Psychroserpens ponticola: one gene and its partner. The protein of the gene in region 1 interacts with the protein of each later gene in a pairwise test. Links are inferred from orthologs where the notes say so. Each region holds a gene or a part of one and is shown on either strand. Other genes may lie near its edges. The genes, in order: sucD and sucC.

Region 1 (11,096 bases):
TGTGTCTTTTTTATCTTTAATAAGATTCTTTTCTTTTTCTGAACGTTTGTCTTTTAATGATTTAAAAGTGTCATTATAGTAGTAAGTAAACATCGCTTCAGGCCCTAAGTTTTCAGACGTATAAAAATTATCTCCTTGGAAAGCTTTTCCTGGTAATCCTAGCGGAGAACTTCGCTCCCAACTTAATGCTTCACGAACAGGATATAAAATTGCAGTTTCTGAAGGTTTATTGTTTTTGATAGAACGCAATGCTGAATAATCATCAAGCACATAAAACCCTCTACCAAATGTTCCTAAAACCAAATCGTTTTCACGCTCTTGAATTGCTATATCTCTTACAGCGATTGTTGGCAATCCAGCAGATAATTCTTTCCAACGTTGACCTTGATTTGGTGAGAAAAATGCACCATATTCTGTTCCGCAGAAAATTAAATTTTTATCTATATGATCTTCTTCAATCGAATACACACTTCCTTTTGGCAAATTAGAACTTATGTCTTTCCATGTTACTCCTTTATCTGAAGACTTAAAGATATAAGGTTTAAAGTCTCCATATTTATGATGGTTAAAAGCAACATACATCACATTTATATTATGCTTAGATAAATACACAGAATTTACATACGATTGATTTGGTGCTCCAGGAATATTTGAAATTTTTCGCCAAGAATTTCCGCCATTTTCAGAAATATGGACTAAACCATCATCAGTTCCAACTGCTAATAAATTTTCATCAATTGGAGATTCAGATAACGCTACAACACTTCCATATAAAGACGTTGAACCATTTTTAGCAACAGCATCAATACTAAGCACACGATCATAAACTTTTAGTGTATTTCTATCAATTTGTTGTGATAAGTCATCGCTAATAACTGTCCAACTATTTCCATAATCATCAGAACGGAATACTTTATTCGCTGCAAAATATAAGCGACCAGATTTATGCTTGCTAACAGCCAAAGGCGAATCCCAATTGAAACGATACGCATCCTCTCCTTCACGTTCTGCAGGTTGAATTCCAACAATTTCTCCACTTAATTTATCATAACGCACTAAGTAGCCATATTGCGATTGTGCATAAACAATATTTGGATTTTCAGGATCTATTTGTGATTCGAAACCATCTCCTCCATTGGTGATAAACCAATCAAAATTTGTAATTCCGTGATTAGTTAACACTCTTGAAGGTCCACCAATACTAAAATTATCTTGTGTTCCTCCATAAACATTATAAAACGGATAATCATTATCTACAGCCACTTTATAGAACTGTGTTACAGGGATGTTTTCTTTAAAATCCCAAGTTTTTGCGGCATCAAAGGTTTCGTACATACCACCATCACAACCTACTAACCAGTGCTGATTATTATTAGGATCAATCCACATACAATGATTATCGACGTGTTTAAATACTTCTCCAACACCATTAAATGTTCGTCCACCATCATGACTAACAGACATCCAAGTATCCATAGAGTAAATCGTATTTGGATCTACAGGATCTGCAATTATTTCCTGATAATAATTACCACTAGTGACGTGAGAGCTTCTTTTTTCCCAACTTGCCCCTCGATTTGTAGATGCATAAAATCCACTTTTACCATCGGCAGCTTCTACAATAGCATAAATGATTTCCGGATCAGCAGGAGAAATAGATAATCCTATTCGTCCTAATTCAACAGTTGGTAAACCTGCTTGACTTTTAGTCCACGTTTTTCCTCCATCTGTACTTTTATGTAGTCCAGAACCTGGTCCTCCACCAACATAAGTAAACACATGACGTCTACGTTGTAGCGTTGAAGCATACAACACTTCAGGATTATTTAAATCCATTACGACATCATTAACTCCAGTATGTTCATCTACAGTTAAAACGGCTTTCCAAGTTTCACCTCCATCAGTTGTTTTATACAAACCACGATCTCCACCTTTACTCCATAATGGACCAATAGCTGCAACAAAAACGATATTAGAATCGTCTGGATGCACAATAATTTTTCCAACGTGTTCAGACATTTTTAAACCCATATGCTTCCAAGTTGAACCACCATCTAAAGATTTATAAACACCATCACCAAAAGACACAGAACGCTGATTGTTATTTTCACCCGTTCCTACCCAAATGACGTTGGAATTATTAGGATCTATAGTGATGCATCCAATTGAATAAGAACCTTCGTTATCGAAGATTGGTTCAAAGGTTACACCTGAATTAACTGTTTTCCAGACACCACCAGCAGAAGCTGCTACATAATATTCAAATGGATTATTTGGATTAACAGCAACGTCAGATATACGTCCAGAGGTTAGTGATGGACCAATACTACGCCATTTTAATCCGTCAATTTTAATATCATCTAAAGGTTGTTTGTCTTCTTTTTTTGATTTTTGAGCAACTACAATTTGCAAACAAAATAAGCTACAAAGAAGGAAAATAAAGGTTGATTTTTTCATTTTAAAAATTAGTTATTAATAAGAACCTAAAGATATAAAAGTAATTTGGTTTTAAAGAAAAATGCTTCTGTTAACAAACAAAAAAGGCAACTTCATTTAGAAGTTGCCTTTTATAAAATTAATTTGTATTATATTACATTTTAACCTCTTCAGGTTGATCGTAATTAAATAGATAATCAATATCCATTTCTTGAACTTTACCTAATTTTTTCAAAGCTTCAAAGTCGATATCTTCTTTATTCCCAATGACCATTACGTTATAATTTTCTCCACTAATATTAGCGTTAAAGAAATCGCGTAAATCATCCATAGTCATATCTTTTATCTTAGCATACATCTCTTCTCTGTTGTCATTATCAATACCTAATTTCTTAAGACGTTCATAATTCCAAAACACACTAGATTTAGTGATACGCTGTGCAGCTAACTTTTTAAGCGCAGCTTCTTTTGCAGCCTTAAATTGCTCTTCGGCCTCAGGCATGTTTGTCATAAGCTCCATCATTGCTTCAACAGCTTGAGGCATTTTATTTGCCTGTGTTCCCATATAAGCCATCACATAATTATTATCTTCCTTTTTACTAGCAGTACTATAACTAGAAAAAGCAGAGTATGCTAATGATTTTGATTCTCTAATTTCCTGGAAAACAATTGATGACAATCCACTACCAAAGTAGGTATTAAATAATGTAGAAGCAGCCATATTTTCAGCTTTGAAAGGATCACCTTTTGCTAAGAATAACATTTCAGATTGCACCATATCAAAATCAACAAAATAGACATTTCCTCCAGTTTCTTTTTCAAGATAAGCCATTGCTTCAGGATATGATTTCAAATCTTCAGCCACTTTATGATTAGTATTTAATGCTGCAACAGCTGCATCGATATCTTTTCCGTAGTAAAAAACACGCTGCTCAAAGTTTTTCATTCCTTTTACAATGTCTACTAACTCCTCAGGATTCATAGCATTAAGTTCTTTTGTTTGGAAGATATTTCTCAAACGCGAGGTTTCACCATACTTCCCATAGTTCATTAGACCATTCCAAAGAATATTTCCTTTTTGCGATTTACCATCTACTCTACCTTTAGTGATTGATTCAACATATTTATCATAAGCCTCTTGGTCAGGAACTGCGTTATTCCATAAATGCTCTAACAACTCCAACCCTTTTGGAAGGTTTTCTTTTAAACCATTTAATCCAACATAAGTTGTTTCTGCTCCTGCACTCACATAATATTTAACACCTAATTTGTAGAATTCTTTTTTAAGTTCTTCGGCAGAATATTTATCTGTTCCTAAGTACTCCATATATCCAGCAGCAAGTCCTAACTTTTTATCATTATCACTTCCCATATCAAAAATGATATTCATATCGAATAAATCGTTCAATTCATTATCGATATAAGATACCTTAATACCATTATCCATTTTAGCTTCTTTGATTGCTTTCTTATAATCGACAAATTTTGGTTGTAAAGGTTCAGATTCCAGTTTATTAAAATCTTTCATGTACTGAGAACTTTTATCTCTATTCACGTTAACTGGAGTAATTCCAGGATTAGCTACTTTTACAATTGACGCATCTTCACCTTGACGTTTATAGGTCACCACATAATTATCTTTATAGAATCTGTTTGCGAAATCCATAACCTCTTGCTTGGTCACTTTTTTCAAATCGTCTAAAAATTTAACTTTATTAGTCCAATCTTCGTGATGAATAAATGCGTTATAATACATCGATGCTAATGCAGTACTATTTTCATATTGTTGCGTTTGATTTAATTTTAAATCGTTGACAACAGCATCAATCATCCAATCTTCAAACTCACCTTTCTTTAGCTTTTCTATTTGCTCTAATAATAAATCTTTAACTTCATCAAGTGACTGTCCTTCTTTTGGAGAACCGCTAAATGAATGGTATCCATAATCATTTAAAAACGTAGGAGAACAACCAGCATATTGTACAGCTTGTTTTTGATTCAAATTTAAATCTATTAAACCAGCATTTCCGTTAGCCAAAATCATATCAGCAACAGTCATTAATTTTTCTTCTTCTGTATTAACACCTTTAGATCTAAATGCAATAGATACACTCTCAGCAGTTGGACCAAATACTTCATTTACCACTGGAGATGTAATTGGTTCTTCTTTAGGAAGTGTAGGATGTACAACCTCTTTCTTTTCTAGTTTTCCAAAAGTATCATTCACTTTTTTAATTGTTGTATCAAAATCTAAATCACCAACTAGAACCATTGCCATATTATTTGGCACATAATACTTATTGAAATAGTTATTGATGTCTACCAAAGAAGGATTTTTTAAATGCTCAGCAACACCAATTGTAGATTGTTGTCCGTAAGGATGATTAGGAAAAAGTCCTTTTAACATTGCAGCATAACGCTTTCTACCATCACTATCTTGACCTCTATTGAACTCTTCAAAAACAGCTTCTAATTCTGTATGGAATAAACGCAATACTAATTCTCCAAAACGCTCACTCTCTAAAGCTAACCATTTATCGAGTTCGTTTGCAGGTATTTTATTTTTATAAATTGTCTCTTCAAACCAAGTATGTGCATTCGTACCTGTAGCTCCAAGAGAACTTGTCATTTTATCGTATTCGTTAGCAACGCTGTAATTGGAAGCTTCAAGAGAAACCTCATCAATTTTTTTATAAATCTCTAACTTTTTAGCAGGATCAGCTTCTGCTCTATGCTCTTCATATAAATCTGAAATTTGATCAAGATATTCTTTTTCCTTTTCCCAGTCTATCGTTCCAACTTTACTTGTTCCTTTAAACACCATATGTTCTAGATAGTGTGCTAAACCTGTAGACTCTTTTGGATCATAATTTGAACCAGCTCTTACAGCTATATACGTTTGTATTTTTGGTTCATCACTATTCTTGCTTAAATAGACTTTAAGACCATTGTCTAATGTATATAAACGTAAACCTGTTGGATCGTTCGCTACAGTTTCATAAGAAAAACCACTAGCATCTTTTTGAGATTCGACAGCATAAGCCAAATCTTTGTTACTGTTCTCTGTTTTACAACTGTAAGCAAATGCTACAAATGCAATCAAAGTAACTAATTTGATGTACTTCATTTGATTGTGATAATGTTAGATTAGTTTAAATAAAAAATTCCGTTAGCTAAGTTAAAGCTAACGGAATGATAACGTGATGTTTTTATATATATTTTAACAGTAGGTTAACTAATAACTTCTGCTACTTTTTTTCCAATTTCTGCAGGTGAATCAACAACGTGGATTCCACATTCTCTCATAATTGCTTTTTTAGCTTGAGCTGTATCATCACTACCTCCAACAATTGCTCCAGCATGACCCATTGTACGACCAGCAGGTGCAGTTTCACCAGCAATAAATCCAACTATTGGTTTTTTACTTCCACTATTTTGATACCATTTAGCAGCATCAGCTTCTAATTGACCACCAATCTCACCAATCATGACAACACATTCGGTTTCTGGATCATTAATTAATAATTCAACAGCTTCTTTAGTCGTAGTTCCAATGATAGGGTCACCACCAATACCTATAGCTGTTGTAATTCCTAAACCTTGTTTAACAACTTGATCAGCAGCTTCATAAGTTAAAGTTCCTGACTTAGACACAACACCAACTTTTCCTTTTTTAAAGACGAAGCCTGGCATGATACCTACTTTTGCTTCTCCTGGTGTGATAACACCTGGACAATTAGGACCAATTAAGCGACAATCTCTACCTTTTATGTAGTCTGAAGCCTTAATCATGTCTGCAACTGGAATACCTTCAGTAATAGTAATGATTACTTTAATTCCTGCTTCAGCAGCCTCCATAATTGCATCAGCTGCGAATGCTGGTGGAACAAAAATAATAGTAGTATCAGCTCCTACTTTATCAACAGCTTCTTGTACTGTATTAAAAACAGGTTTATTTAGATGTGTTTGACCTCCTTTTCCTGGAGTAACACCACCAACAACATTGGTTCCATAATCAATCATTTGACCAGCATGAAAAGTACCTTCACTTCCAGTAAAACCTTGAACTATTATTTTTGAATCTTTATTAACTAAAACGCTCATTTGTGTTTGATTTTTTAATTGAATTTTAAATTACTAATTCGTTTAGCAAAAGTAAGTTTTTGATACTGATTTTTAAATTTTTTTAAACTTTTATTTCAGCATAAGAATTTAAACTCTCAGGACTGACATCTGCTAGTTGACTTATTTCAAAACCTGTATGCATTTTACCATCTTTAACTTCCCAAATTGTAATAAAATGTGCTAAAGCATCTTCTTTTTCAGGACGTTCAATAACTGTTGCATATATTGTATATCTGGTCGTTATGATATTTTCATCTTCTAAAAGGTGACTCACTCTAAATTTAAAAGAATGATATGATTTTCTTACGCCTTCTAGCATCTCTTTGATTCCTTGATAATCAAGTTGTGTATAACCTTTACTACTATTCCATTTTAATTCACAATCTTCATGGAAGAAATCCATGATATTGTTATCTTTTGCTAAATCTAACTGATAAAAATTTTTAATTAGGTCTTTTGGACTCATTTTAATTTTTTTAATTCTTCTAAAATTCTTGGAATTTGCTTAATTGAAGCTAATCGTTTTAATTCTTGTCTTGCTTCCAGTATTGGAGTTCCCCAATATGCTTTACCTCCTTCAATAGACTTAGTAACACCAGCTTGCGCTTGAACCACAGCTTTAGCTCCAATGGTAATTCCACTAGCTGTACCAACTTGTCCCCAAATTGTAACTTCATCCTCAATAACGACACAACCAGCTATTCCGGTTTGCGATGCTATCAAACATTTTTTTCCAATAATCGTATCATGACCAACTTGAATTTGGTTATCTAACTTAGAACCATCACCAATTGTTGTATCTCCAGTAACTCCTTTATCAATTGTACAACACGCTCCAATATCTACATGGTCTCCAATAACCACACGTCCACCTGACAATAATTGATCATATCCATCTGGGCGTTTTTTATAGTAAAATCCATTAGCGCCTAGAACAGTTCCTGAATGAATAGTTACATTATTACCAATAATTGTATCGTCATAAATACTAACATTAGCATGTATGATGCAATTATCACCAATTTCCACATTATTACCAACAAACGCATTTGGTTGAATAACAGTATTCACTCCGATTTTTGCTAATGGAGAAATAGTTGCTGTAGTAGGCTGAAATGGTTTAAAGTATTGAGTAAGTTTATTAAAATCTCTAAAAGGATCATCACTAATAAGCAATGCTTTTCCTTCAGGACATTTAACTTGTTTGTTAATTAAGACAATTGTAGCTGCAGATTCTAAAGCCTTGTCGTAGTATTTAGGATGATCTACAAAAACGATATCTCCAGATTCTACGACGTGAATTTCATTCATTCCATTAACAGGAAAATCATCTGCTCCTACATAGTCTGTAGAAATAATAGCTGCAATATCTTTGAGTGAATATGGTTTAGGAAACTTCATTACTCCTTGATACGTTCTTTATACGTTCCTTTCTCAGTTTCTACTTTAATCTTGTCACCTTCGTTAATAAATAAAGGCACATTAACTTCAGCACCTGTTTCTACTGTTGCAGGTTTCGTTGCATTAGTAGCAGTATTTCCTTTAACACCAGGTTCGGTTGCTGTAACTTCTAAAATTACCGTTGCAGGCATATCAACCGAAAGTGGCATATTATCCTCTGTATTAATAAGTATCGTTACTATTTCTCCTTCCTTCATTAAATCTGATCGATCTAATGCAGCTTCTAACAATCGAATTTGAGTATAATCAACTTCATTCATAAAATGATAGAATTCACCATCATTATATAAGTATTGAAATTTATGAGTTTCAACACGAACATCTTCAATTTTATGTCCTGCTGAAAATGTATTATCCAACACTTTTCCAGTAGTAACACTTTTCATTTTTGTTCTTACAAAAGCTGGTCCTTTACCTGGTTTAACGTGAAGAAATTCAATGATTTTATAGATATCATTGTTATATTTTATACACAATCCGTTTCTTATATCTGAAGTACTTGCCATTCTTTTATTGTTTTGTTGTTGATTTGTTAATTATTGAGATGTTTGTTCAAATTTCAAATGATAGTCACAACTCAAAACCAAACTTATCTATTATTTTTTTTATATCTACTTACACATAAGCATTTTACTGCTTTTATATAAAGTTTTAAATTAATTTGATTTAAAATACCCTTTCATGATTCCACGATGAGAATTCTTGATAAATTGAAGAATTTCATCACGTTCAGTTGTGGCTTCCATTTCTGCTTCAATTAAATCTGAAGCTTGGGTATTATTATAATTTTTTTGATAGAGCATTCTATAAATATCTTGAATCTCTCTAATTTTTTCAGTAGAAAAACCACGACGACGCAATCCAACAGAATTAATTCCTACATATGATAATGGTTCACGACCAGCTTTAACAAAAGGAGGAACATCTTTTCTTACCAAAGAACCTCCAGTTACAAATGCGTGATTACCGATAGAACAAAACTGATGAACAGCTGTCATACCTGCTAAGACAACAAAGTCTCCAACATTTATATGACCAGCTAGTGTACTATTATTAGAAAAGATACAATTGTTACCAACGATACAATCATGTGCAACATGGCAATATGCCATAATTAAACAATTATCTCCAATAACAGTTTTCATTCTATCAGTAGTTCCTCTGTTAATGGTTACACATTCTCTAATGGTCACATTGTTACCTATAATCGTTAATGTGTCTTCATCATTATATTTTAAATCCTGAGGAACTGCCGAAATAACCGAACCAGGAAATATATTACAATTTTTCCCAATGCGTGCACCTTCCATAATGGTAACATTACTTCCAATCCATGTACCTTCACCGATAGTAACATTACTATATATAGTTGTAAAAGGCTCGATGACTACATTCTTAGCTATTTTTGCTCCAGGATGTACGTATGCTAAAGGTTGGTTCATTTTTATAATATTATTTTAAATAAAGCTAAAAAAAGGGGTTGCTTTGAGTATTAATTTTTCTTTTTATGATTTAATTACGTTCAGTTTATTTTATTTAACTTTTGAAATTTGTGCCATTAATTCTGCTTCAGCACATAGTTTCCCATTGGCATAAGCGTATCCTTGCATATGACAAATACCTCTTCTTATAGGTGTTATTAAATCACATTTAAATATAAGTGTATCACCAGGAACAACTTTTTGTTTGAATTTAACTTTATCAATTTTCATAAAGAACGTTAGATAATTCTCTGGATCTGGAACTGTACTTAGTACCAAAATACCTCCTGTTTGAGCCATCGCTTCAACAATAAGAACTCCAGGCATTACAGGAGCTCCCGGAAAATGGCCTTTAAAGAATTCTTCGTTCATGGTCACATTCTTCATTCCAATCACGTGAGAATCTGAAAGCTCAAAAACTTTATCAAGCAGCAAAAATGGTTGTCTATGTGGCAACATGTCCATGATTTGAATAATATCCATTAATGGCTCTTGATTCAAATCAATTTGAGGAACATTATTACGACGTTCGTTCTTAATTATTTTAGAAATTTTCTTAGCAAACTGTGTATTTATAAAATGTCCTGGTTTGTTTGCAATAACTTTTCCTTTAATTCTTGTACCAACTAAAGCGAGATCTCCAACGACATCTAATAACTTGTGTCTTGCTGCTTCGTTTGGATGGTGAAGTGTCAGATTATCTAAAATCCCATTAGGTTTAATAGCAATCGAATCTTTTTTGAATGCTATTTTCAGTTTTTCCATAGTTTCAGTAGACAATTCCTTATCTACATAAACAATTGCATTATTAAGATCACCTCCTTTAATTAACCCGTTTTCTAATAAGGTTTCCAGCTCATGTAAGAAACTAAATGTTCTAGAATCTGAAATATTTTTCTTAAAATCTGAAATATGATTTAGAGTTGCATTTTGGGTTCCTAAAACTTTAGTTCCAAAATCGACCATTGCAGTAATTTGGTATTCTTTAGCAGGCATGACAATAATTTCGCTACCTGATTCTTCATCAGAATATGATATAACATCTGATACGACGTATTCTTCTCTAAAGTCATCTTGTTCAGTAATACCAGCTTTTTCAATGGCTTCAACAAAAAACTTTGAAGAACCATCCATAATTGGAGGCTCTGATGCATTAAGCTCAATAATTGCATTATCAATATCTAAACCGACTAATGCTGCTAATACATGTTCTGAAGTTTGAATAGTTACACCATTTTTTTCTAAGCATGTTCCACGTTGCGTATTGGTTACATAATTGGCATCAGCTTCAATAACTGGAGATCCTTCGAGATCAATTCTCTTAAAAGAAAATCCATTATTTGCTGGTGCAGGACAAAACGTAAGCATTACATCTTTACCAGTATGTAATCCAACTCCACTGAGAGAGATTTCTTTTTCTATTGTCCTTTGTTTGACGTCTGTTTTAATTATTGGCATCTACTTTCTTTTCTAAATCATTTATTGTTTTAACAATCTTAGGTAAGTTTTTAAAATACACATAAGATTTATTCCAATCTCCATAATTGAATGATGGTGAACCTTGAAGAACTTCATTGTCCTTTACATGACGTC
Region 2 (11,051 bases), 460 kb from region 1 along the record:
TTCCAATAATATCGTAACCAAGTGTAGTAAGTTGTAAAGAGATATTTGCTGCGATTATCATTTCATCCTCAACAATCAATATTTTTATAGGTGTACTCATTTATGCAGCAGATTTAATTTTAAATTCAAATACAACTGACGTTCCGTTTTCATGGTTCTCTTGCATATTTCCATTGAGTTGTTGGGTGAGTAATTTAATAAGTTGCGTTCCAAAACCTGTCCCTTTTGGAGTTGCTTCAGTGGTTTTTCCAATCCCATTATCGACTACTTTTAATGTCAAAATTTCTGAATTTGATCGTGTTAAACAGATTTCAATTTTCCCTTTACTATCTTCTGGGAAAGCATATTTTAAAGCGTTTGTTATAAGTTCATTTACAATAAGTCCGATAGGAACAGCAGTGTCTACATCAAGTTCTAATTGCTCCATAGCACATTCAATTTTCACTTTATCATCAGCATCAAATGTATCTAAAATACCATCGCCTAAATTAATGAAATAGTCTTTCATATCGATACAGCCTAAGTTTTCACCTTGATATAATTTTTGATGAATAATTCCCATGGATTGGACTCTGTTCTGGCTAGCAATCATGGCATCTTTTGTTGCAGAATCTTCTAACTCGGCAGATTGTAATGCAATTAGGCTTTTAACCAATTCAAGATTGTTTTTTACACGATGATGAATCTCTCTTAGTAGTAATTCGTTTTGGGTATTCTTGTTGTCTAATTCGTTATTTAATAGTTCTAATTGCTGATTTCGCTTTTGGTTTTTCCTAGAATAATAAAATAATCCGAATAGTATCGTTGCTAATAAAGCTGTTAAAACTAAATATAAAATCTTAGTACGTTTTTGTTGACTGATTTTCTCATCCTGAAATTTAATTGTAGCATTTTTTTGACCAACTTCATATTTTGATTGCGCTTCATTTTCTAAACTTAAGATGATATTGTCTTTAAAAGATTCTAATTCTGAAGTATATAACTGATGGTAATACAATGCCTTTTTATGGTCACTAAGTGATTCATATATTTCAGAAACATGCATGTAGTTTTCCCATAAATTTCGAGTTCTCCCAGTTTTTTTGATGAGATCAATAGCTTTTAAGTTATAAGGTAAAGCTTCTTTATATCGTCCTTGCATAAGATAAACATGACCAATATTTGCTAACGAAGGGATGAGGTAGCACTCAAGTCCCATTTGTTTTGAATTATCAAAATTTGTTTGATAATCTACTATGGCTTCATCGTAATGCTCCATATATTTATAAATGTTGCCTCTCCAATTAACAGAAGCCATCATAGGTATACCAGTTTCACCTAATTGCCTATAAAGTTCTATTGATGCGTTTATTGATTTCAATGCGTTTTCTGAATCAAATCCAGTAAATAACTGGCTGCTAGCTTTAAAGCGATAGGTAAGTGCTAGGTCTTCATTTGCATTAATGTTTTTCTGAATGATGATGGCTTTATCACAATATTTAATGGCTTCATTATAATTGTTTTCATAATATAATAAATCGCCAACATGTGCAAACGATAATGCTATTCCTCTTTGGTTATCTAGTTTTTCGTAAAGTTCTAAGGCCTTGTAAACAAACTTTTTTGCTTGATTGTAATTTGCTTTTACAGTGTAAAACCCTTTAATGTCCATATAAATATTAGCAAGGCTGAGGTCTTCATTTATATTGCTATAAATGTCTTTAGCTTTATTAAAATAATATAAGGAAGAATCTAATTTTGAGTATTCTTTATGATATATAGCTAAATAACGATAAGATTGAGCAAGTGAAATTTGATTATTAACTTGCTTTGAAAGTTGAATTGCTTTTTGGGAATTTAAACCAATTAAAGTTGAGTCTTTTGGCTTATCTACATGCGTTTCCAGCCAATCCATTATATCATTTATTGATGATGGATTCGCATCTGAAGTTTGAGCATGACTATTAATTACACAAAATAGTGTAAGTAATATTAGGGTTAGTTTTTTAGTCATAAGTCTTTATATAGCTATTAAAAGACTTTAGGGAAAGCTAAAGGTAGTAAAAAAATCCTTACAATTTTAACATTGTCTTAACGAAGCGAAACTTAAGATCTATAAAAAGAATACAGAGTTCTTATCGTTTTTTTAATTTAGAGTGTTATTTCAATCTGATTGTTAAGAATATCATCAAAAGTTTCACGTTTGCGAATTAAATAAGCTGAATTGTTGTGCCAAAGTACTTCAGCAGGACGATAACGAGAATTGTAATTTGAAGCCATAGAATAACAATATGCACCAGCATTTTTGAAAGCTAGAATGTCATCTTCACTAATTTCGTTAATTCGTCTGTTATTAGCAAACGTATCCGTTTCACAGATGTAACCTACGACTGAATAAAAACGCTCACGACCATTTGGATTAGAAATATTACTAATTTCATGTTGCGAACCATAAAGCATAGGTCGTATTAAATGATTAAAGCCAGTATCTACTTGAGCAAAAACTGTAGAAGTAGTTTGTTTTACAACATTTACTTTTGTTAAAAAGTATCCAGCTTCGCTCACTAAAAATTTACCTGGTTCAAAGGCTAAAGTTAATGGCTTACCATAATTTTTACAGAACTCATTAAAACGGTTAGATAATTTTTCTCCGAGTTCTTCAACATTGGTTTCAATATCTCCAACTTTGTATGGGACTTTAAATCCTGAGCCAAAATCTATAAATTCTAAGTTTTTAAAGTTTTTAGCAGTATCAAATAAAATTTCGCTTGCATATAAAAACACATCAATATCTAAGATGTCACTACCAGTATGCATGTGAATTCCATTAATAGTCATGTTGGTATTTTCGACAATGCGAAGTAAATGTGGAATTTGATGAATTGAAATTCCAAATTTACTATCAATATGACCTACGGAAATATTAGTATTTCCTCCTGCCATAACATGTGGATTGATGCGAATACACACAGGAGTTTTAGGGTGTTTCGTTCCGAATTGTTCTAAAATAGAAAGGTTGTCAATATTGATTTGAACTCCTAATTCTGCTGCATTTTCTATTTCTTCAAGAGAGACTCCATTAGGTGTAAAAATAATCGCGTCAGGTTTAAAACCAGCTTTGAGTCCGAGTTGTACTTCTTGAATAGAAACAGTATCTAAGCCAGAGCCTAAGCTATTAAATAATTTTAAAACAGAAATATTTGATAACGCTTTTACAGCATAATTTAATTTTAAATGCTTCACCTTACAAAATGCAGACGTTAATCGTTTATACTGAAATTGAATTTTTTCAGCATCATAAACATAAACAGGACTTCCAAAGTCTTTAGCTATCTGTATTAATGTGTTTTGTTCCATTAGATTAAAATTTAAATATGTTACAAATTTACTTGCTTTTACGTCACGAAATGATGGTGATATCATAAAAATACGAGGCTTTTATTAAAGAATTCTGAATAAATATTATCTCTTTAAAAATATTGGTAAAAACTTTAAGTATGTTTATTTTTGTAGATGAATAAAGACACTTCGAATGCATATTCGGAGCTAACAATAAATTTCAAGACCAAATGGATTTACACGAATATCAAGGAAAAGAATTATTAAACAGTTTTGGCGTACGTATTCAGCGAGGTATCGTTGCACAAAATGCTGATGAAGCAGTTGCAGCAGCTAAGAAATTAACTGAAGATACTGGTACAGGTTGGCACGTAATTAAAGCTCAAGTTCACGCAGGAGGACGTGGAAAAGGTGGTGGAGTTAAGCTTGCTAAAAATTTAGATGAAGTAAAAACAATTGCTGGGCAAATAATAGGAATGGATTTGGTTACACCTCAAACTTCTGCAGATGGGAAGCGAGTACATCAAGTGTTAGTCACTGAAGATGTGTATTATCCTGGAGATTCTGAACCAGAAGAATATTATATGTCTGTTTTATTAAATAGAGGCAATGGTCGTAACATGATTATGTATTCTACTGAAGGTGGAATGGATATTGAAACTGTTGCTGAGGAAACACCTCATTTAATTTTTAATGAAGAAATTGATCCAGCAACTGGTATTTTACCTTTTCAAGCTCGAAAAATCGCTTTTAACTTAGGATTGTCTGGAGCTGCATTTAAAGATATGACGAAATTTGTAACGTCACTATATAAAGCATATTCAGAATCTGATTCTTCTTTATTTGAAATTAATCCAGTACTGAAAACTAGTGACGATAAAATTATGGCTGTTGATGCTAAAGTATCTTTAGATGATAACGCCTTATTTAGACATAAAGATTTAGCGGCATTACGTGATTTACGTGAAGAAAATCCAATTGAAGTTGAAGCAGGTGAACATGGATTAAACTATGTTGACCTTGACGGAAACGTTGGTTGTATGGTAAATGGAGCAGGTTTAGCAATGGCAACGATGGACTTGATTAAACAAGCAGGAGGAGAGCCAGCTAACTTTCTAGATGTTGGTGGTACTGCTGATGCTGCAAGAGTAGAAATTGCTTTTGAGCTTATTTTAAGAGATCCAGCTGTGAAAGCTATTTTAATAAACATCTTTGGTGGAATTGTGCGTTGTGATCGTGTTGCTCAAGGTGTTATTGATGCGTATAAAAACATGGGTAATATTGAAGTGCCAATTATTGTACGTTTACAAGGTACCAATGCAGATATTGCTAAAGAATTAATTGATAGTTCTGGCTTAGATGTTATGAGTGCTACAGAATTTCAAGAAGCAGCTGATAAAGTACAAGAAGTTTTGTCTTAAAAACTGACATTCATAGCGCAAGCGAAGAATCATAAATAAAAAAAGCTCTCATATTGAGAGCTTTTTTTTATAGATTTAATACCAATTTATTGTTAATTCTAACGAATATGAGTGCTCTCATTTTTTTTTCATAGAGACTTTTTTCGTTTATGCGATAATAATATTATTTATAAATGTAATCCACACTCTGTTTTAGGATTGTTATTCCAGCGACCACTACGATCATCACCTCCTGGAACAGTACAATGTTTACAACCAATTGAATTGTAACCTTTAGAAACTAATGGATGAAACGGTAAATTGTGTTCTTTTATATACGCATCACGTTGTGCTTTTGTAATGTCTAATAAAGGATAGAATTTTAAGATGTCTCCACGAAGTTCAAAAATATCTAAAGTTGCACGATGGTCACTTTGCCATTCCATAAGTCCAGAAACCCATACTTTATAGTTGTTTTTAATACTATCTAAAGGTTTTACCTTATTAATAGAGCAACAGAAATCAGGATTTTTTTTCCAAGTCTCATCTTTTGTTGTAAACTCATGCTCCTTTTTTAATGCGCTTATTGAAGTCACATTAAGTCCGTATTGTTTACTAAGTTGATCTTTGTATGTAATTGTATCCTCAAAATGATAACCTGTATCAATAAAGAACACTTTTTGCTTTTTATTAACTTGAGAAAATAGTTTTAATAAAAAAGCTGAGGTTGCAGCAAAAGAACTTGTCAGCATGACTTCTGTAACATCAAAATCGTTGTACAGTTCTTGAATACGTTGTGTTGCAGAAAGCTTTTTGTATTTAGCGTTAAGTGCTTTTATTTCAGCTTTTGAAATATTAGGAATGACTTTAGTCGCATTTGAAATCTCAAACATAAGTATGATTTAATCAACATGCAATTTACAGCCTTAAATCTAAAACTACTGTTAATACTATTATAATTACGATATTGATAATTTAGGACTTCTTTTTTTGTGGTTTTGGCATAGGACCTCGTAAATGTATGATTAATCCGTTAAGGAAATTCCGTAAAATCTGATCTCCACATTCCATATAGTTGGGATGATCTTCACGTCTGAACATGGCATTTAACTCACTTTTAGTAACTCTAAAGTCGACGAGTTCTAAAATCTTTACAATATCATCATCGCGAAGTTTGTGTGCTACTCTTAGTTTTTTAAATATGTCGTTGTTAGTCATTCACTAAAAATTAAAAAGTTGAAAGTTGAAAGTTTAAAGGTAGTACTTTGTGTATTAATATGTATCGAAATAACTGTTGTAAAATTTAATAATTAATCATAGTGTATTTCATCGATAATAATTTTCAAAGACTGAATAATCGATGAACGACACTATCTTTTTAAGATGCTGAAAATCAATATATTGCATTTTTATTCTATGTAAAAGTAGGAAAAAACCGATGAAATGTAGATTATTTTTCGATGAGCTACAATTTATCAAGGATTATAGCCACATTAAACTTATTAAATTTAAATAATTAAAAATCATAATCCCTCGTCATGATAAATCGCGTTGAAAAATTGAGCTTGCTTTCAGAAATGATTGCTTTTGCACAGAAAAATGAAAATATAAAATCCATAGAATATAGATTTCTTTTTGGAGTTGCCAAACAATTGGACATTTCAAAAGAAGATTTTGAATACTTAATAGAACATCCTGTAACGTATGTTAATCTTAAATCTCATAGCGAACGTATCGTTCAGTTTCATAGATTAGTCTTATTAATGAATTTAGATCATGAGATAAGTTCTAAGGAACTAGTTAAACTTCATAATTTCGGACTAAGAATGGGTTTGAGTCATGAATCTATAAATAGAGTTCTTGATTTAATGGATAGTTTTCCAAATAAAATTGTTCCACCAGATTTCTTAATTGATATTTTTAAAGTACAGTATAATTAATTATTGTTTGAAATAATTCATTAAACTCGTCTTGATAAAATAATTCCAGCCAGCTATACAGCTTTCTCTTTTAAACTCAGGTATGTTGTCTGGAAAATCCTCAATAACTTTTGTTATTAAAGTCAATTGTGTGTGGTTGTCAACTTTAGACAATTCAAAAGTTACAAAGGAATCCCCTTGATAGCCATCATATTTCCAATTGAGAACAATTTTATGATATGGAATGACCTCAGTTATTTCCCAAAGATGAAGGAATATGCGATCTTCAGATGTTACTGAAAATCGAGTTTTAAATCCAACTGTTGGTTCAAATTCAGGAATGTTATCAAAAAACCATTGTCTCATTACATGAACATCTGTTAAAGCGTTCCACACACTTTTTATAGGTTGTTCATAATGTTGCGTTATTTGAATTATTGGTTCGCTAACTTTCATTTATGTCATATTTACTTTTTCTAATTTTTCCTGATAGCTTTTAATTTCATCACGAAGTTGAGCTGCTATAATAAAGTCTAATGCTTTAGCAGCTTGTTCCATAAGCTTACGTTTTTCACGAATTTTCTTTTCTAATTGATTTTTAGTCAAGTATTCACTTTCTGGTTCTGCTGCTTTCGCAGCTTCCAACTCATAACTATAAGTGCTAACCGAATTTTCAGTTAAAGCGTTGTCTAAACTCTTATTAAGCGCTCTTGGAGTTACATTATGTTTGGTGTTATAAGCAATTTGTTTTTCACGTCTATATTCAGTTTCATCAATCGTTTTTTGCATGCTTTTAGTAATTTTATCTGCATACATTATGGCTTTTCCATTAAGATGTCGTGCTGCTCTTCCAACGGTTTGAGTAAGAGATCGTGTAGATCTTAAAAACCCTTCTTTATCAGCATCAAGGATAGCAACTAAAGATACTTCTGGTAAATCTAAACCTTCACGAAGTAAATTAACACCAACTAATACATCAAATACACCTTTACGTAGATCTTGCATGATTTGAACACGTTCAAGGGTGTCGACATCACTGTGAATATATCGACAACGAATTTGAATGCGATCTAAATATTTTGTCAATTCTTCAGCCATACGTTTGGTTAACGTTGTGACTAAAGTCCGTTCATCTTTTTCTATACGTTGATGAATCTCTTCGATTAAATCATCGATCTGATTCAAACTTGGTCGCACTTCAATAATAGGATCTAAAAGTCCAGTAGGTCTAATGACTTGTTCTACATAGATTCCATCTGTTTTTTGTAATTCATAATCAGCAGGAGTGGCACTTACATAAATCACCTGATTTTGCAAGACTTCAAATTCTTCAAATTTTAATGGTCTATTATCCATAGCAGCTGGTAATCTAAAACCATATTCTACTAAATTTTCTTTACGACTTCGATCGCCACCATACATGGCATGAACTTGGGAAATGGTAACATGACTTTCATCAACAACCATTAAAAAATCATCTGGAAAATAATCCAATAAACAGAAAGGACGTGTTCCAGGTAATCGTCCATCTAAATATCTAGAATAATTTTCAATTCCAGAACAATAGCCTAATTCACGAATCATTTCTAAATCAAATTCGGTACGTTCTTTCAAACGTTTTGCTTCTAAATGTTTTCCAATGTCTTTGAAGTAATCGTATTGTTTTACTAGATCATCTTGAATGTCTCGAATTGCACCTTGGAGTACATCTGGTGAGGTTACAAACATGTTAGCAGGATAAATATTCAATCGGTCATAATGCTCGATAACTTCATTAGTTTGAATATTGAATTGTTCTATATCTTCGATTTCATCTCCAAAAAAATGAATGCGGAATGCATCATCTGCATAACTAGGAAATACATCAACTGTATCGCCTTTTATTCTGAAATTACCATGATTAAAATCGGCTTCAGTTCTTGAGTATAAACTTTGCACAAGTCGATGTAATAAATCGGTTCTAGAAATTTGTTGATCGATTTCTATTGAAATCACATTCTTTTGAAATTCAACAGGATTTCCAATACCATATAAACAAGATACAGAAGCCACAACAATCACATCACGTCGTCCTGACAATAGAGATGAAGTTGTACTCAAACGCATTTTCTCAATTTCTTCGTTTATTGACAAATCCTTTTCTATGTAAACTCCAGAAACTGGAATGTATGCTTCTGGTTGATAGTAGTCATAATACGACACAAAATACTCAACAGCATTTTCTGGAAAAAACTGTTTAAATTCTGAATACAATTGTGCAGCCAAAGTTTTATTGTGAGCTAAAACCAACGTAGGTTTTTGTACTTCTTGAATGACGTTTGCAACTGTAAACGTTTTTCCAGAACCAGTTACGCCAAGTAAAGTTTGGTATTTTTCGTTGGTGTTTATTCCATCAACTAATTGCTGAATGGCTTGAGGTTGATCACCTGTAGGTTTGAATTCGGATTGTACTTTAAAACGCATCTTACAAAGTTACATAAAACTTATGTGTAAAGGAACTACCGTTTTAAAGTGAAATGACCTTTTATTTGTTTACCAGTCCTTAAATTTATAATGTACCAATAATCATTAGTTCCTAGAGCTTTTCCGTTATAAGTACCATTCCAAGCTACAGCATTTCCTATGATATGTTTCAGAAGCTTACCATATCTGTCAAAAATATAGACATCTTTGATGATGTTATTTCGGTCGATAATTTTCCATGTATCTTTAAAACCATCTTCGTTTGGTGTTAAAAACTTCGGAATAAATAAATCTATTGTTATTTCAAAAAATATAGATTTTGTAATACATCCACCAATTTCTCTAACATATAAAATATAAGTGCCTTCAGGTAAATTTGAAAACACATTACTAGTTTGAAAGTCTAAACCATTCAATGAATATTCATAAGTAACAGAAGGGTCATTCATATTAACTGTAAGAGTTTCATTTAAGGTTTCAATATTCGATTCAGTAAGACTGAAGTCTGAAGATGAAATAATCGTAACCGTAAAACTCGTTTCGTTAGTACAAATATCAGGAGCCGTTCCTGTTTCATTATAGATAAAAATAGTCTGATCAGAACTGATTACATCACCAGCATTAAACGTTGTTCCATTTCCACCAGTAAGAGAAAAATAAGTTCCATTAGTAAGCACAGGTAAGGTGTAATCTGTACACACAATTTGATTGGCAATGGTATCCACTAAAGGCAATCCAAGAATGGTAATTGTAAAACTCGTTTCGTTAGTACAAATATCAGGAGCCGTTCCGATTTGATTGTAAATGAATATGGTTTGCGTTGCATTTATGACATCACCAGCATTAAAGGTAGTTCCATTTCCTCCAGTTAGAGAAAAGTAGTTTCCATTAGTAAGTGTAGGCAAGGTATAATCGATACAAACATTCTGATTCGCAATGGTGTCTACTAAAGGTGTTCCGATAATCGTAACCGTAAAACTCGTTTCGTTAGTACAAATATCAGGAGCCGTTCCGATTTGATTGTAAATGAATATGGTTTGCGTTGTATTTATGACATCACCAGCATTAAAGGTAGTTCCATTTCCTCCAGTAAGAGAAAAGTAGTTTCCGTTAGTAAGTGTAGGCAAGGTATAATCGACACAAACATTCTGATTTGCAATGGTGTCTACTAAAGGTGTTCCGATAATTGTAACCGTAAAACTCGTTTCGTTAGTGCAAATATCAGGAGCCGTTCCTGTTTCATTATAGATAAAAATAGTCTGATCAGAACTGATTACATCACCAGCATTAAACGTTGTTCCATTTCCACCAGTAAGAGAAAAATAAGTTCCATTGGTAAGTGCAGGTAAGGTGTAATCTGTACACACAATTTGATTGGCAATGGTATCCACTAAAGGCAATCCAAGAATGGTAATTGTAAAACTCGTTTCGTTAGTACAAATATCAGGAGTCGTTCCGATTTGATTGTAAATGAATATGGTTTGCGTTGTATTTATGACATCACCAGCATTAAAGGTAGTTCCATTTCCTCCAGTTAGAGAAAAGTAGTTTCCATTAGTAAGTGTAGGCAAGGTATAATCGACACAAACATTCTGATTTGCAATGGTGTCCACTAAAGGCGTTCCAACAACAGTAACCGTAAAACTCGTTTCGTTAGTGCAAATATCAGGAGCCGTTCCTGTTTCATTATAGATAAAAATAGTCTGATCAGAACTGATTACATCACCAGTATTAAACGTTGTTCCATTTCCACCAGTAAGAGAAAAATAAGTTCCATTAGTAAGCACAGGTAAGGTGTAATCTGTACACACAATTTGATTGGCAATGGTATCCACTAAAGGCAATCCAAGAATGGTAATTGTAAAACTCGTTTCGTTAGTACAAATATCAGGAGCCGTTCCGATTTGATTGTAAATAAATATGGTTTGCGTTGCATTTATGACATCACCAG

The links.
Region 2: the proteins of sucD (region 1) and sucC interact in binary tests that used the Escherichia coli proteins (3 or more experiments, as listed by UniProt). The link is inferred for Psychroserpens ponticola from one-to-one orthologs.

What each region holds. Positions count from the first base shown.
Region 1 is NZ_CP116221.1:1,435,186-1,446,281, reverse strand. Bases 4,605-7,485 are described here. They hold sucD (succinate--CoA ligase subunit alpha), read right to left. Parts: upstream 6,541-7,485; coding sequence 5,668-6,540; downstream 4,605-5,667. Other genes in these bases: MUN68_RS06400 (UDP-3-O-(3-hydroxymyristoyl)glucosamine N-acyltransferase), read right to left, coding at 7,024-7,485; MUN68_RS06405 (nuclear transport factor 2 family protein), read right to left, coding at 6,623-7,027; MUN68_RS06415 (M16 family metallopeptidase), read right to left, coding at 4,605-5,563. In the rest of the region: MUN68_RS06420 (WD40/YVTN/BNR-like repeat-containing protein), read right to left, coding at 1-2,457; more of MUN68_RS06415, read right to left, coding at 2,591-4,604; more of MUN68_RS06400, read right to left, coding at 7,486-7,962; efp (elongation factor P), read right to left, coding at 7,962-8,528; lpxA (acyl-ACP--UDP-N-acetylglucosamine O-acyltransferase), read right to left, coding at 8,679-9,464; MUN68_RS06385 (bifunctional UDP-3-O-[3-hydroxymyristoyl] N-acetylglucosamine deacetylase/3-hydroxyacyl-ACP dehydratase), read right to left, coding at 9,555-10,961; lpxD (UDP-3-O-(3-hydroxymyristoyl)glucosamine N-acyltransferase), read right to left, coding at 10,948-11,096. UniProt on the Escherichia coli protein: Succinyl-CoA synthetase functions in the citric acid cycle (TCA), coupling the hydrolysis of succinyl-CoA to the synthesis of either ATP or GTP and thus represents the only step of substrate-level phosphorylation in the TCA.
Region 2 is NZ_CP116221.1:980,182-991,232, forward strand. What follows is about bases 2,808-5,643. They hold sucC (ADP-forming succinate--CoA ligase subunit beta), read left to right. Parts: upstream 2,808-3,548; coding sequence 3,549-4,739; downstream 4,740-5,643. Other genes in these bases: lysA (diaminopimelate decarboxylase), read right to left, coding at 2,808-3,336; MUN68_RS04390 (phosphoadenylyl-sulfate reductase), read right to left, coding at 4,907-5,611. Outside these bases: MUN68_RS04370 (LytR/AlgR family response regulator transcription factor), read right to left, coding at 1-100; MUN68_RS04375 (tetratricopeptide repeat-containing sensor histidine kinase), read right to left, coding at 101-1,993; more of lysA, read right to left, coding at 2,131-2,807; MUN68_RS04395 (DUF1456 family protein), read right to left, coding at 5,694-5,936; MUN68_RS04400 (TerB family tellurite resistance protein), read left to right, coding at 6,257-6,658; MUN68_RS04405 (SRPBCC family protein), read right to left, coding at 6,659-7,093; excinuclease ABC subunit UvrB, read right to left, coding at 7,094-9,100; MUN68_RS04415 (T9SS type B sorting domain-containing protein), read right to left, coding at 9,136-11,051. UniProt on the Escherichia coli protein: Succinyl-CoA synthetase functions in the citric acid cycle (TCA), coupling the hydrolysis of succinyl-CoA to the synthesis of either ATP or GTP and thus represents the only step of substrate-level phosphorylation in the TCA.